DNA from 4 places in the Psychrosphaera ytuae genome. Region 2 is predicted to be linked to each of the others. Evidence: predicted binding sites of a transcription regulator. Region 2 holds the regulator's gene; each other region holds the start of a gene.

Region 1 (3,155 bases), 520 kb from region 2:
AGTCATGCCGAAAAACCCATCTATCGCACTTAACTTATTACAGACCATGGCAGAAAGCCCATTTTTGGACTTTGAGGCGCCAGAAGTAAAAGTATTGTTAGATAAATGCCAAGCTACCATCGACAGCGCCACAATTAACGATGAACAGGCTGAACGTTATCGTCGCCTCAAACAAAAACTACAAGAGGAACGTATTTAACCCTTCTCTTTTGTTGTTTTTTGTTCATGGCTTTTGTCCAACCACAAACTAAAAAATCGCTTCATCCTGCTCGAACCTATCCAATACCAAAATAGATACAATCCAATAATAAATATTACCGGTCCTGACCAATGCACTAAAAATTTCGCTTGGGCAAGACCAATACCTTGTAAACTCAAGTCTATCAATAAACTAATGGGGATCAAAAAGCGGCAAATGGGCCATAGAAAGTTCTCTACAACACTCACCATTCGAGCTTTACTCAAAAATAATACATAGCTTATAAGACCAGGCACCCCGACCAACATTGACAAATAAAAAGCTGATGGCGATGGATAGATCAAAGAAATAATTAACCCTGGGTCGTCCCTGTGTGTGAGTGACATTATCCAAATAAAATAGCCACGGCACAGATACAATACTACTAAATAAAAACCAACAGGCACACGAACGCGCCCTTCAAGGTCAAAGTCCCGAAACAACAAGTTAGAGTCTCTAATTCATTAAAATTTGAGCCGTACTATATCAGTTCTAAACAAAACTATAAGAGGTTTAAAACACTTCGATTAGAAAAATTGGCCTGGGCTTGCAGAGTTGTCGCAGCATTTATCAATGTTTCGTTTTTGACCTTTTCGCTAACAGCTACAGCAAAATCTGTGTCGGTAATTTGACTGCGACTTGCGGCACTATTTTCGACTTGGTTGGCTATATTTCCAAGAGTACTACCAAGCCGGTTTTGAAAAGCACCAATAGCAGAGCGCTGTTGATCAACCTGTTGTCTAAAATCACTAATGCTCCCAATGGCTTGTTGCGCCCCCTGCGCAGTAGTGACATCAATTTCAGCGAGCGACGTCGCACTCGTAGCAAGATCAATTTGTTCGCCGGTATTAGCTCCCGTTTGAAAGGAGACAGAACTGCCAAATACCGGTGAATCACCAAATCGAGTTTGCTCAAACACAGTTCCGATTTGATCTTGTAACTGGCTCACTTCCGCTTGAATCGCTTGGCGCTGATCAGCCGACAAAGTGCCATTGGCCGCTTGAATAGATAACTCCTCTATTCTAAAGCTCACATCAGTAACGCTTTGAAGCGCTCCTTCGGCAACCTGCGCAAAAGAAACGGCATCATTTGTATTACGGTACGCTTGCTGTAACCCAGAAATTTGCGAACCCAGCCGATTGGCAAGTTGTAACCCTGCCGCGTCGTCTTTGGCAGAGTTAATTTTTAAGCCCGTCGCTATTTGCTCAAATAGCTTTTTTTGGGTTTCCTGGCTTTGTTTTATCGCAGATGACTGTGGTGGCAATGAATTGCCGCTATTAATCTTCATTTAAGCGTCTCCACTGATAACTTTATTAAAAGTATAAAACACAGTGGTAAATACGCCATAATTGAGCATGACGATTCACAGTTTAAGTCAAATTATGTCACTTTCCTTTTGTTAACCTCTAAAGTTTTTCCGAAATTTGACGATAAAGTGAGTGCTTGATGAGTAACTGAATTTATTTGGTACTTAATTTGCTTTAGTCTATAAATTAAAACACAGATAACTTGGAGTATTCGATGGCTAGATTATCTATCCAGAAGTACCGCGACATGAAAATAAACAGTGCGGAAAATGCCGATCCGTATGAGTTGGTACAAATGGTATTAAAGGCAATTCTTGGTAAATTAGCCGCAGCCAAAGCGTGTATCGAGCAAAAAAACATACCTGAAAAAGGTCGTCTCATTTCTGAGTGTATCACCTTAATCGGTTCGTTGGATGAAAGCTTAGATATGGAACAAGGCGGTGATATCTCGCGTAATCTATCTGACTTATATAACTTCTGTAGCGGTCACTTGATAGCATCTAACGTCGAAAACGATACCAAAAAAATCGATGATGTTTATCAAATCATCGGTACCATCAAAGAAGCATGGGATGAAATCCCAAAACAAACTCGAGACGAATACCTAGAGAAAAAAGTCGCTAATCGTTAATCGGTGCGATCATGCTTCTACAAAAAAAGCCCATATGGGCTTTTTTTTATGTCTACTTTAAGCAAGTAATTGCAACGCCAACTCAGGAATTTGATTAGCTTGAGAAAGCAAAGTGGTTGAGGCTTGTCGTAAAATCTGCCCCTTGGTTAAATCCGCAGTCTCTATAGCAAAGTCAGCATCTCTTATTCGAGCGCGGCTCGCACTGATATTTTCAACTTGGTTTTCTAGACTATTGATAGATTTTTCGAGTCTATTCATAGTCGCACCTAGTTGAGCACGTTGTTTATCGACGATTCGCAGCGCGTCATCTACAGCGATTGCCGCAAATTGAGGCTCATCGGTTACATTTGAATAGGCAAGGCCTAAACTCGATGCCGTAAATGACCCCATAGTGAATGAAATTAACTCTTGAGAATTAGCCCCAACTTGAAGTGTAAAGGCTTGGCCGCCTGCACCATTGATCTCAGTTTGGTAATCCTCGAGACGAACCTCACCGCCTGGTGGATTATAATAATTGGTTACCGGATCAAAGTCCGTTGTAGAGTTACGACCATCTTTCAAGACCACATAGTTGTTAAAGTTTGACCGACCAGCTCCAGCACCTATCAAAGTTTGCTCTCTGATATCACCGCCAGCCGCATCACGGCCACCAAGTGCGCCATTATCTAAATTCGTAAGGTTCATTTTATCTTGAATGAAGTTGACAAATTTAGCATCACCATCCGCTTCAATAGCTTGAATGTCAGTCATAAATGCGGCTTCATTGGTCCAAATTCCATTAGAAGCGATGTTGAATGCGTCATCTAAGGTTTCACCGTCAGACAGAGCTGCCATAAAGTCTTGAATACCCGTTTCGCCAATTTCATCTTCGATTATCCTAAGGGCGACATAACCACCTTGATAAACACCGCGAATTTGTGAGTTTGTTGGTGAAGCCGGTAAACTCGTTAGGCCATTGACGCCGACAAAATCAGCTAAC
Region 2 (3,155 bases):
GATAGCCAGGGTATGGCGCTATCCGGTGGTGAGCGACGTCGAGTCGAAATTGCCCGAGCACTTGCAGCAGACCCTAAAATTATCTTGCTTGATGAACCATTTGCTGGTGTTGATCCTATCTCAGTGATCGATATCAAAAAAATTATTCAACAACTCACGGCAAAGGGCATTGGCGTGTTAATTACAGATCATAATGTCCGTGAAACACTTGATGTCTGTGAAAAAGCCTATATCGTTAGTCATGGGGAGCTAATTGCCGAAGGCACCCCAGCGGAAGTTTTAGAAAGTGAGATCGTTAAGCAAGTTTATCTTGGTGACCAGTTCAAACTTTGATAATTTATAAAGAGATAATCTTAATTAAGTCAGTAAGTTCCGGATAAGATGAGACCTACACTCCAACTCAAAATGGGTCAGCAGTTAACAATGACCCCGCAATTGCAACAAGCGATTAGACTGTTGCAACTGTCGTCTTTGGAATTGCAACAAGAAATCCAAGAAGCCTTGGATAGCAATCCTTTATTGGAGTCCGATGACTTTGATAACTACGATGGCCAAGAAGCCTCGGAAGTTACTCAAATCGACACTCATCAAGAAAGCCAAGAAAACGGCGCGAGTAACGATGACGAAATCGAATGGACCAAGGACGAGATAAGCACTAACGAAGCACTGCAAGATCAAACCATGGGAGATGAGCTTCCTACAGACTCTACATGGGATGATTACATGAGCGCAGCCCCTGCTAGTTCTGGGCCGGCTTATGAAGGTGAAGACACTGTCTATCAAGGTGAGACTACAACCAACATCCAAGATCATTTACGTTGGCAGCTTAATCTATCCCCTTTTTCTGAACATGATCTGGCAATTGCCACGGCTATCATTGATGCCATAGACGAAAAAGGCTTTTTAACTGTTTCAACTGAAGACATTGTAGAGGCAGTTGATATTGAAGACGTTGAAATAGAAGAAGTTGAAGCCGTCTTAAAACGCGTCCAAAACTTCGACCCTATCGGTGTCGCATGCCGAGGATTGCAAGAGTGTATGGTTGTGCAGTTACGTCAATACAGCGACGACACACCTTGGAAAAAAGAGGCCATTGACCTCATTCAAGAACACATAGATTTATTGGGTAACCGTGATTACCGCACGATTATCCGCAAAACCAAACTCAAAGAACACGAGCTCAAAGAAACACTAGAGCTGATTCAAACCCTCAACCCTAACCCTGCAAGCATAGTGATTAAAGACGAAATTGATTACGTCATCCCTGATGTGAGCGTGGTTAAGAAAAAAGGTCGTTGGATAGTTGAGCTAAATCCGAATTCTATGCCTAAAATTAAAGTGAACGAACAATACGCTTCACTGTCTAAAACGGCAAAGAACAATTCTGACGCGCAGTTTGTTCGTTCTCACTTACAAGAAGCTAAGTGGTTTATTAAGAGTTTGGAAAGTAGAAACGACACATTGTTAAAAGTATCAAATTGTATTGTGCAACAGCAGCAAGCCTTTTTCGAATATGGGCCGGAAGCGATGAAGCCGATGGTATTGAATGATGTAGCGGAAATGGTCGATATGCATGAGTCAACAATCTCACGTGTGACGACTCAAAAGTACATGCACACACCAAGAGGAATATTTGAACTCAAATACTTCTTCTCAAGTCACGTCAGTACTGAAAATGGCGGTGAATGTTCATCTACCGCTATCCGCGCCTTAATCAAAAAGCTAGTTGCTGCAGAAAACCAAGCTAAACCGCTAAGTGACAGTAAGATTGCTGATATCCTGGCCGAACAGGGCATCCAAGTAGCCAGGAGAACTATCGCAAAATACCGGGAATCGTTAAACATTCCCCCTTCAAACCAAAGAAAACGATTGGTGTAGTTTCACCAATCAAATCAAAAGAAGGAAGAGCATATGCAAATTAACCTAACTTGTCGTCACGTCGAGCCTACTGAGTCATTAAAAGACTATGTAGATACGAAATTTGCAAAATTAGAACGTCATTTCGATCATATTAACAACGTCCATGTGATTTTAGACGTCGAAAAACTGATACAACGCGCAGAAGCGACTATGCATGTTAATGGTGGTGAACTTTTTGCCACATCTGAACATAGTGATATGTACGCAGCCATTGATTCTTTAATTGATAAACTTGACCGTCAGGTCAAAAAACACAAAGAAAAATTAACTCGGCACTAAAGGTTAATTTTAAGTAATACTAGAGGCGCTAAGGACGGCGCCTTTTAACTCATCTTTTGAGACGAAAATCAAAAGACCCAAGCAGTAAAAATGCCATGAAATTAAAAGTACTTCTGCAGCCTGAATGCACCAAAGTGTTATCAGACTGCCAAAGCAAAAAGAAAATCCTAGAACATATTGCAGAGATTGCTAGTAGCCAGTTACCGGATTTGAACTGCTCTGAAGTGTTAGCGAGTTTGATGAACCGTGAAAAACTAGGAAGCACAGGAATTGGCAACGGGGTTGCTATTCCACACGGCAAAATCAAACCAGAGGGCAACAAGGTCGTTGCGGTTCTTCTTGTAAGCCACCCTGCAGTTGATTACGACGCAATTGATAATCGCCCTGTCGATGTTTTTTGTGCCTTAATCGTGCCAGAAGACCAATGTGAAACGCATTTACAAACGCTTGCGAATATTGCCGAAATCTTTGACAACAAAGAGATTTTACGTAAGATTCGAGGAGCGAAAACGGATAACGATCTCTACAACATAATTGAAGCCGCATAATATGCATATTTTTATCGTAAGTGGCCGTTCTGGCTCAGGGAAGACAGTCGTACTTAGGGTTTTGGAAGACCTTGGGTATTATTGCGTTGATAATTTACCAGTAAATCTATTACCTGCGCTATCTCACTCGCTCGCAACCAATTATCCTCAGGTTGCGGTCAGCATTGATGTGCGCAACTTACCCAGCTCAGAACAAGAGTTACTCGATAACTTAGACTTTTTACCAAAGGGCGTTAAAACGACCGTTCTGTACATTGATGCAAAAGACGATGTATTGATCCGTCGCTACAGCGAAACACGTCGCTTGCACCCTTTGTCCAAAGGTGAAAATTCTCTACCAGATGCAATTATAGAAGAACGTAAGTTGCTCGATGCACTTGCCTCTCGAGCGGACTTGTACATAGACAC
Region 3 (3,155 bases), 1.6 Mb from region 2:
ATTTTCCCATCAGATTGAAACTATCTAATAAATTTAGGTGCCTAAAACTTACCATGCGGCGAATGTCTGCCTTTACTTGCATCATGCCGTTTCCACTATCTTCAAAATAGTTTCGTTTACGCTCTGGGGACAAGCCACGTGACAGGGCAAGGTTGTCGTATTCGGCATTTTTACACAGCTCTAACATGGTGTTACTGATATCTGTACCCACCACTGAAAAGCTACTCTTGCTTTTCATACCGGCCGCTTTTTTGTATTCATCTATGCTCATCGCAATAGAGTATGGCTCTTGCCCTGACGAACTCGCCGCTGACCAAATTTTGACAGTGCGACCTGTGTCTATTTCTGGAAAGAGTCTGGTTTTTAGTAATTCGAACGGATAGGTATCTCTAAACCACAGAGTCTCGTTTGTTGTCATGGCATCAACAACAGCTGAACGCAACTGACGCTCAGTAGGTTTGAGAGTTTTATTTACAAGTTCACCTAACGACTCTATTCCGAACCGAGTCATCAATGGCGACAATCGACTTTTTACCAAGTACATTTTATTGTCGCCTAATACGATACCGCACTGCTGCTCTAAAAATTCACAAAAGACACGGTACTCGCTATCGCCGAGATTTTTATTTCCCACTATAAATTTACTCTACTGATCCTTAATTAGTCTTGATGCAGCCATTTTTGGACTGCGCCCGCTAATTCATCTGGATTAAACTTCGCGATAAAGTCGTCTGCACCAACTTTTTCGACCATGGCATGATTGAATACCCCACTCAATGAGGTATGCAGAATTACGTGCAAATCTGATAATTTAGGACGTGATTTAACTTCTGCAGTTAAGGTATAGCCGTCCATCTCTGGCATTTCAACGTCAGAGATTAATAAGCCAATTTTTTCGGTAACAGACTCAGCGCAATCTGCAGAAATTTCCGCTAGGTAATCTAATGCCTCTTTACCGTTTTTCTTCGCAACAATAGGCAAACCAACACCTTCTAATGCACGCTTAACCTGATTACGGGCAACTGATGAGTCATCCACAATTAAAATGCTTCTGTCACCGAGATCGTCTTTGATGCCTGAATCAGAAACAACACCAGCACTAACCTGAGTGCTTGATGGCGCGATTTCCTCTAGAATTTTTTCAACGTCTAGGATTTCAACCAACTCTTTGTCGATTTCGGTCACCGCAGTCAGATAGTTATAACGGCCAGAGCCTTGCGGCGGAGGCATAATCGATTCCCAATTTAAGTTGACAATGCGCTCAACTGAATCGACCAAGAAACCTTGAATGGTACGGTTGTATTCGGTGATGATAATGAAGCTATTTTCAACATCTTGAATAGGCCTTCCACCCGTCGCCAACCCCATATCAATCACCGAGATAGTTTGACCACGGATATGAGCGATCCCTTTTACAAAGGAGTTTAGTTTTGGCATCGATGTTAGAGGCGGACACTGCAATACTTCTCTAACTTTAAACACGTTAATTCCGTATCTCTGGCGCCCTTTCAATTTAAACAATAGTAATTCTAGTCTGTTCTGACCAACTAACTGGGTTCTTTGATTGACTGAGTCAAGAATACCCGCCATAAACTTTCTCCAAAACTAGGAACGGTACTTGCTAGTTTACGTTTAGACCCCTTATATCAAGCCATTTCCCATTAGAATCTGGGGAAATTACAACAAACGACAGCCGTATTCGGTGTGGTTTGTTCAAAAGGCAAAGGTTAAAAACGTTAAGTAGCGTATTAAAAATTAGGTTATTGATATAACAACGTCAAATTATCGACGCGTTTATTTTTATCTATCTAGGATGCACTAACTATCTTTAACTATATGATACAGCATAGTAAAAAGGCGATTAATATGTTGAAAAATTTGTTAACAATTATTTTAACTGGTGTTTATTTGTTCATTTCGATGCCAACTACATCGGCAATGGGGAAAATTTCTTTAGCACATCAAACACTTTTAGAAGAAGTTTCTGAACATGTAAGTGCTCAGTTAAACCCAAATCAAACCGATAACATCACTGTTACCGCCCTGCCACTTGACTCACGAATTAGAATCAAACAGTGTCCTGAAGATATCGTCGTGACAATGTCACAAAGTCGCAGCTTTAGCCGTCAGTTTCCTGTCAAAGCAGAATGCTTAGCCGAGGGTCACGAATGGAAAGCCTATGTACAGGTACAGGTGCAAGAACTAATCGAAACGCTTGTCACCACAACAAATATCGCCAAAGGTGAGGTCATCACTGATGACATGATTAAAAAGACCTTGGTCGACAAACACAGGGTAAACAATAAGGCGACGGATGACATTGCAAGAATCGCAGGCGGCCGTGCGATGCGAAATATTGCCCAAGGTTATCAAATCAGCAGCTCTGATGTTTGTTTAGTCTGTAAAGGAGACAGTGTCGCAATTGTTGCTACAATGTCTAATATGCAAATTAAAACCTCGGGTACTGCAATGGAAAACGGCTCGTTTGGCGAATCTATCAGAGTTAAAAACAACAACTCTGAGCGTATCGTAAAAGGGGTCATTGACGATCTACGTCAAATTTTAATTAAACTATAAGACGTTAGCTGTTTTTTCGGATAATATGCATGAATCGCCTAAAGTTATTGGGCTGAGCGCCGATATGCTTATAGAAGAGAAATACGTTATGGGTGTGTTATGGTAAACAACATAAACAATGGTAAAAATAGCGGAGTGAACAACTCTGTTTATTCGCCTAAAAATCAAAAGCTTGAGCAATTAAAGCAAGATAATGTGCAGCAGTCTCAACAACAAACTGCTTCATCTAAAGCAGCTGAGAAAGACTCCGTTGCGTTAACGCCACAAGCCAAGCAGCTAAAAGATTTACAAAAGAAGATTTCTGATACAGAAAACTTTGACCGTAAAAAGGTTGAAGAAATTAAACAGGCTATCACTGATGGCAATTATAAGATTAATTATGATAAGTTGGCTCAAAAGCTAGCGGACTTTGAATTTAAGTTATAACTATGACAGAACAATCTCAATATCAATCGTTGCAGGCATTGTTAAGCCAACAAACTCAACTGTTAAAAGACATGCAGGCCCTTCTGGTGCTTGAATTAGAAGCAGTGAAGACGCGCAGCGGAGATAAAATCATTGAGATTGCTCAACAAAAA
Region 4 (3,155 bases), 1.5 Mb from region 2:
TCAGATGCAATTAAATACTACCGAAAAGCTCTGAGTTGTGAGCCTAGGTTAGGAAAAGCTCATGCAGCCTTATCACGACTCAACCCTACTGGAGAGCAAAAGCGAGTCGCGCAATTACAAACGTTTCTTGAACCCCAACTTATCTCGCCATTGGGCGAACAAGACAATGACGCTTTGTACTGCGCTAATGCTTTATTTCACGAGTTAGAAAAACAGCAGGACTATGCACAAGCTGGTAATGTTCTTCACAAAGCGAACGCCATGTATCAAGAGGTGTTAGAATCCTCCAACAAAGCATTCTCTTTACAGGCTCATTGTAAATACATCGAGGTCATTCGAGAACTCGCCAGAGTAATAACAGAAAGTACGTCGCTGATTATCGACAACGACGCAAGTAAACCATCTGAGTTGTTTATAGTAGGTCTGCCGAGAAGTGGCTCTACGCTACTAGATTCAAAACTAACCCAACATCAGCAGATTGTTTCTTTGGGTGAGCGTGACGACATAGAACGTTTAATCTCGCCAATACTCAAGTCACAGAAGGCAATAGATAAGGAGTATTTTGACCAGCCATCACCTGAGTTAGTTCGACGGTTACAAAGCATTTTGGTCAACTACCAGGACTTAACGTCCGCACGTTTAGAAGGACTGGAACTTTGCGCTCATGCGCAGCACTCTCTAACCGAAGAGAATAAGCGCATAACCTATACCATTGATAAAATGCACCTCAACATTTGGTATACACCGCTGATTTTGGCGTTGTTCCCAAAAGCCAAAATCATAGCCGTTAAGAAAAACGACCGTGATTTAGCTTGGGGCAATTACAAATACTTATTTAACCCACAGGATAGTCGCTTTTTTTATTCCTACGACTTACAAAATATTCAGTCATACATAGATTGCTACCATCAACAAGTTGAATGGCTCAAAGCTCATTTTCCACAAAGAATTATAGAAGTTGAATACGAACAGTTCGTTGCCAATACAGAAGCTGAATTAACCAATGTTTATGCTTTTTTAGGGTTAAAAAATCGCATAAATTCAGCAAAAAAAAGTACTTCAACAGCAATCTATTCTGCACCTATATATTCTACGGCCAGCGCACAGCAAGTCAGAGAAGGTATTTCCGAAAAGTACGTTGGACAGTGGCAACGCTACAAATGGTTATTTAGTGATATAAAAGGCTTCAGACAATAAAAAAATCGTTTAATCCATACAGCGCATTCACATCGTTATTGGATTAAACGATTCTCTTAATACCTCGGTAGGATGCCAGAGGATTTGGTCACACTAACAAAGAGACAAGATTAACAATCTGTGTCTTTTGCATCTGCTTTTTCTTTCACTTCTTCACAGGCGTCTTCTACTGCATTACCTGCATCAGTCAATACTTCGTCCACTTTCTCACCCGCTTCTTCAGCCTCTCCATCACCACATGCTGTTAAAAACGAAGCAGAAAATACCAATGGTAACGTCATTAATAGTAGCTTAAATGTTTTCATTTGTTTCTCCTAAAATCCAAAAAGTTGTTGTTTGATTGTTTAATCTGTTGAAATAGAGCGCTTGCCTTACACGTTCGGCTTGCGACCCCTTGTCATGCCAATAACAACTGAGACAATTAATCCAATTAAAAACAAAAAGAATAAAAACTTCGCTATTCCCGTCGCAGCACCGGCGATACCACCAAAACCTAAAACACCGGCAACAATTGCAATCAATAAAAATGTTACTATCCAGCCTAACATAGAGACCTCCGTTTTAAGTTTAGTCCTTTAGTCTGTTGCTAAGCTTGTGCCAAAACCTAAAAATAGTCAGAAAAAAATCAAAAAATCATTGATTATTAACAGTTTAAACCACAACCTTTTCAACTTGGTGGTCACTCGATGATGATTTAAATAACATTTTAAGGCTTGTGATTTAAAAATTTTTCACAGTCACTGTGCAAGTTTTTCATAACTCACTACAATGGGGTTCATCTTAATTATTTCTAACTAATTGATTTTTCCAATTGTTTGGAAGCTCTAGTATAAAAGAGAGACGAATGTCGTATTTTAATGTTAAATATTTAGCCACCTTATTATTCCTTTCTCTAAGCCTAATTCCCACAGCTCATGCTTTAGAGGATGATTTAGACCAACCACTTGAAGAAATCAAAACACCCGAGCAACTCGCTCTGGAGCAAAAGATTAAGTCTTGTGTTGCAACCCTAAAAGAAACTGGGTTTGTAACGGGTGAAGACAAGTTAATCTATCGATACTGTGAAACACGTATTCTCAGCCGTGGTATCGTCCCAGGGCGACTTGCCAAAAGAATATTGAATGAAAGAACCACTGAGCTAAACCCGTTTGTTATCACGCCACACAAACAAAGTTACATCCTGCCGATAACTATCACTGATAGCTTTAACCGGGACGTTTACATGTTTGAACCAGAACGTGCCGAACAAATGAAAGACGTAGAAGCTAAGTATCAAGTGAGTATCAAGGTACCATTGAGAAGTAGCTCGTTGTTCATTCCTGGCGATGGATTGTATTTTGCGATGACAATTCAAGCTTGGTGGCAATTGTACGCAGATGAAATCTCAAAACCATTCCGAGAAACCAACTACACCCCCGAGATATTCTATATTGCGCCACTGCCGTTTAACCCATTCGACGGAAACATGGCGTTTGCCGTGCATTTAGAACATCAATCAAACGGCCAATCACAAGAGCTTTCTAGAAGCTGGAACCGCCTGTTATTTTCGGTGATTTACGAAAAGAATGATTACGCCTTTGCATTCAAACCTTGGTATCGCTTTGAAGAAGAACCAAAAGAGTACCCTCTAGATCCCAAGGGAGATGACAACCCAGATATTGATGATTACTTGGGCCATTATGAAATTTTGGCAGCCTATGCGTTTAACGACCAGCACAAGTTATCAGCACTGATCCGCCAGAACTTTGCTACAGGTAAAGGCGCATTGGAACTAAACTACACCTTCCCTTTTCCGGGCTCGTCACGATTAGTCGGATTTGCTCAATATTTTACTGGCTATGGTGAGAGCTTAATTGACTACAATCACAAACAACAAAAGTTTGGATTGGGTATCGCGGTGAATGATATTTTTTAGCGTTATAAGCTTTATTGTTGCTCTGTCCGATTTGACAAATATA

Evidence for each region. The regulator sigma-54, encoded in region 2, starts transcription at its own class of promoters, with help from an activator protein. The targets are predictions, from matches to a motif close to GTTGGCACGNNNNTNGNNT.
Region 1: fliS (flagellar export chaperone FliS) is a predicted target of sigma-54. The motif match lies at 1,702-1,720, and genes of this name have one in related genera.
Region 3: flgA (flagellar basal body P-ring formation chaperone FlgA) is a predicted target of sigma-54. The motif match lies at 1,606-1,624, and genes of this name have one in related genera.
Region 4: J1N51_RS03570 (DUF1328 domain-containing protein) is a predicted target of sigma-54. The motif match lies at 1,781-1,799, and genes of this name have one in related genera.

Annotation. Positions count from the first base shown of each region.
Region 1 is NZ_CP072110.1:3,194,131-3,197,285, reverse strand. It holds gene J1N51_RS14065 (tetratricopeptide repeat protein) at 1-199, shown strand, start outside; gene J1N51_RS14060 (DUF2919 family protein) at 196-684, opposite strand; gene J1N51_RS14055 (flagellin N-terminal helical domain-containing protein) at 741-1,526, opposite strand; gene fliS (flagellar export chaperone FliS) at 1,760-2,176, shown strand; gene J1N51_RS14045 (flagellinolysin) at 2,234-3,155, opposite strand, start outside.
Region 2 is NZ_CP072110.1:2,672,433-2,675,587, reverse strand. It holds gene lptB (LPS export ABC transporter ATP-binding protein) at 1-333, shown strand, start outside; gene J1N51_RS11890 (RNA polymerase factor sigma-54) at 382-1,878, shown strand; gene hpf (ribosome hibernation promoting factor) at 1,912-2,199, shown strand; gene ptsN (PTS IIA-like nitrogen regulatory protein PtsN) at 2,295-2,747, shown strand; gene rapZ (RNase adapter RapZ) at 2,749-3,155, shown strand, end outside.
Region 3 is NZ_CP072110.1:910,269-913,423, forward strand. It holds gene J1N51_RS04060 (CheR family methyltransferase) at 1-634, opposite strand, end outside; gene J1N51_RS04065 (chemotaxis protein CheV) at 661-1,590, opposite strand; gene flgA (flagellar basal body P-ring formation chaperone FlgA) at 1,867-2,577, shown strand; gene flgM (flagellar biosynthesis anti-sigma factor FlgM) at 2,677-3,003, shown strand; gene flgN (flagellar export chaperone FlgN) at 3,006-3,155, shown strand, end outside.
Region 4 is NZ_CP072110.1:799,274-802,428, forward strand. It holds gene J1N51_RS03560 (tetratricopeptide repeat-containing sulfotransferase family protein) at 1-1,197, shown strand, start outside; gene J1N51_RS03565 (hypothetical protein) at 1,308-1,502, opposite strand; gene J1N51_RS03570 (DUF1328 domain-containing protein) at 1,569-1,745, opposite strand; gene J1N51_RS03575 (phospholipase A) at 2,042-3,112, shown strand; gene J1N51_RS03580 (DUF6404 family protein) at 3,124-3,155, opposite strand, start outside.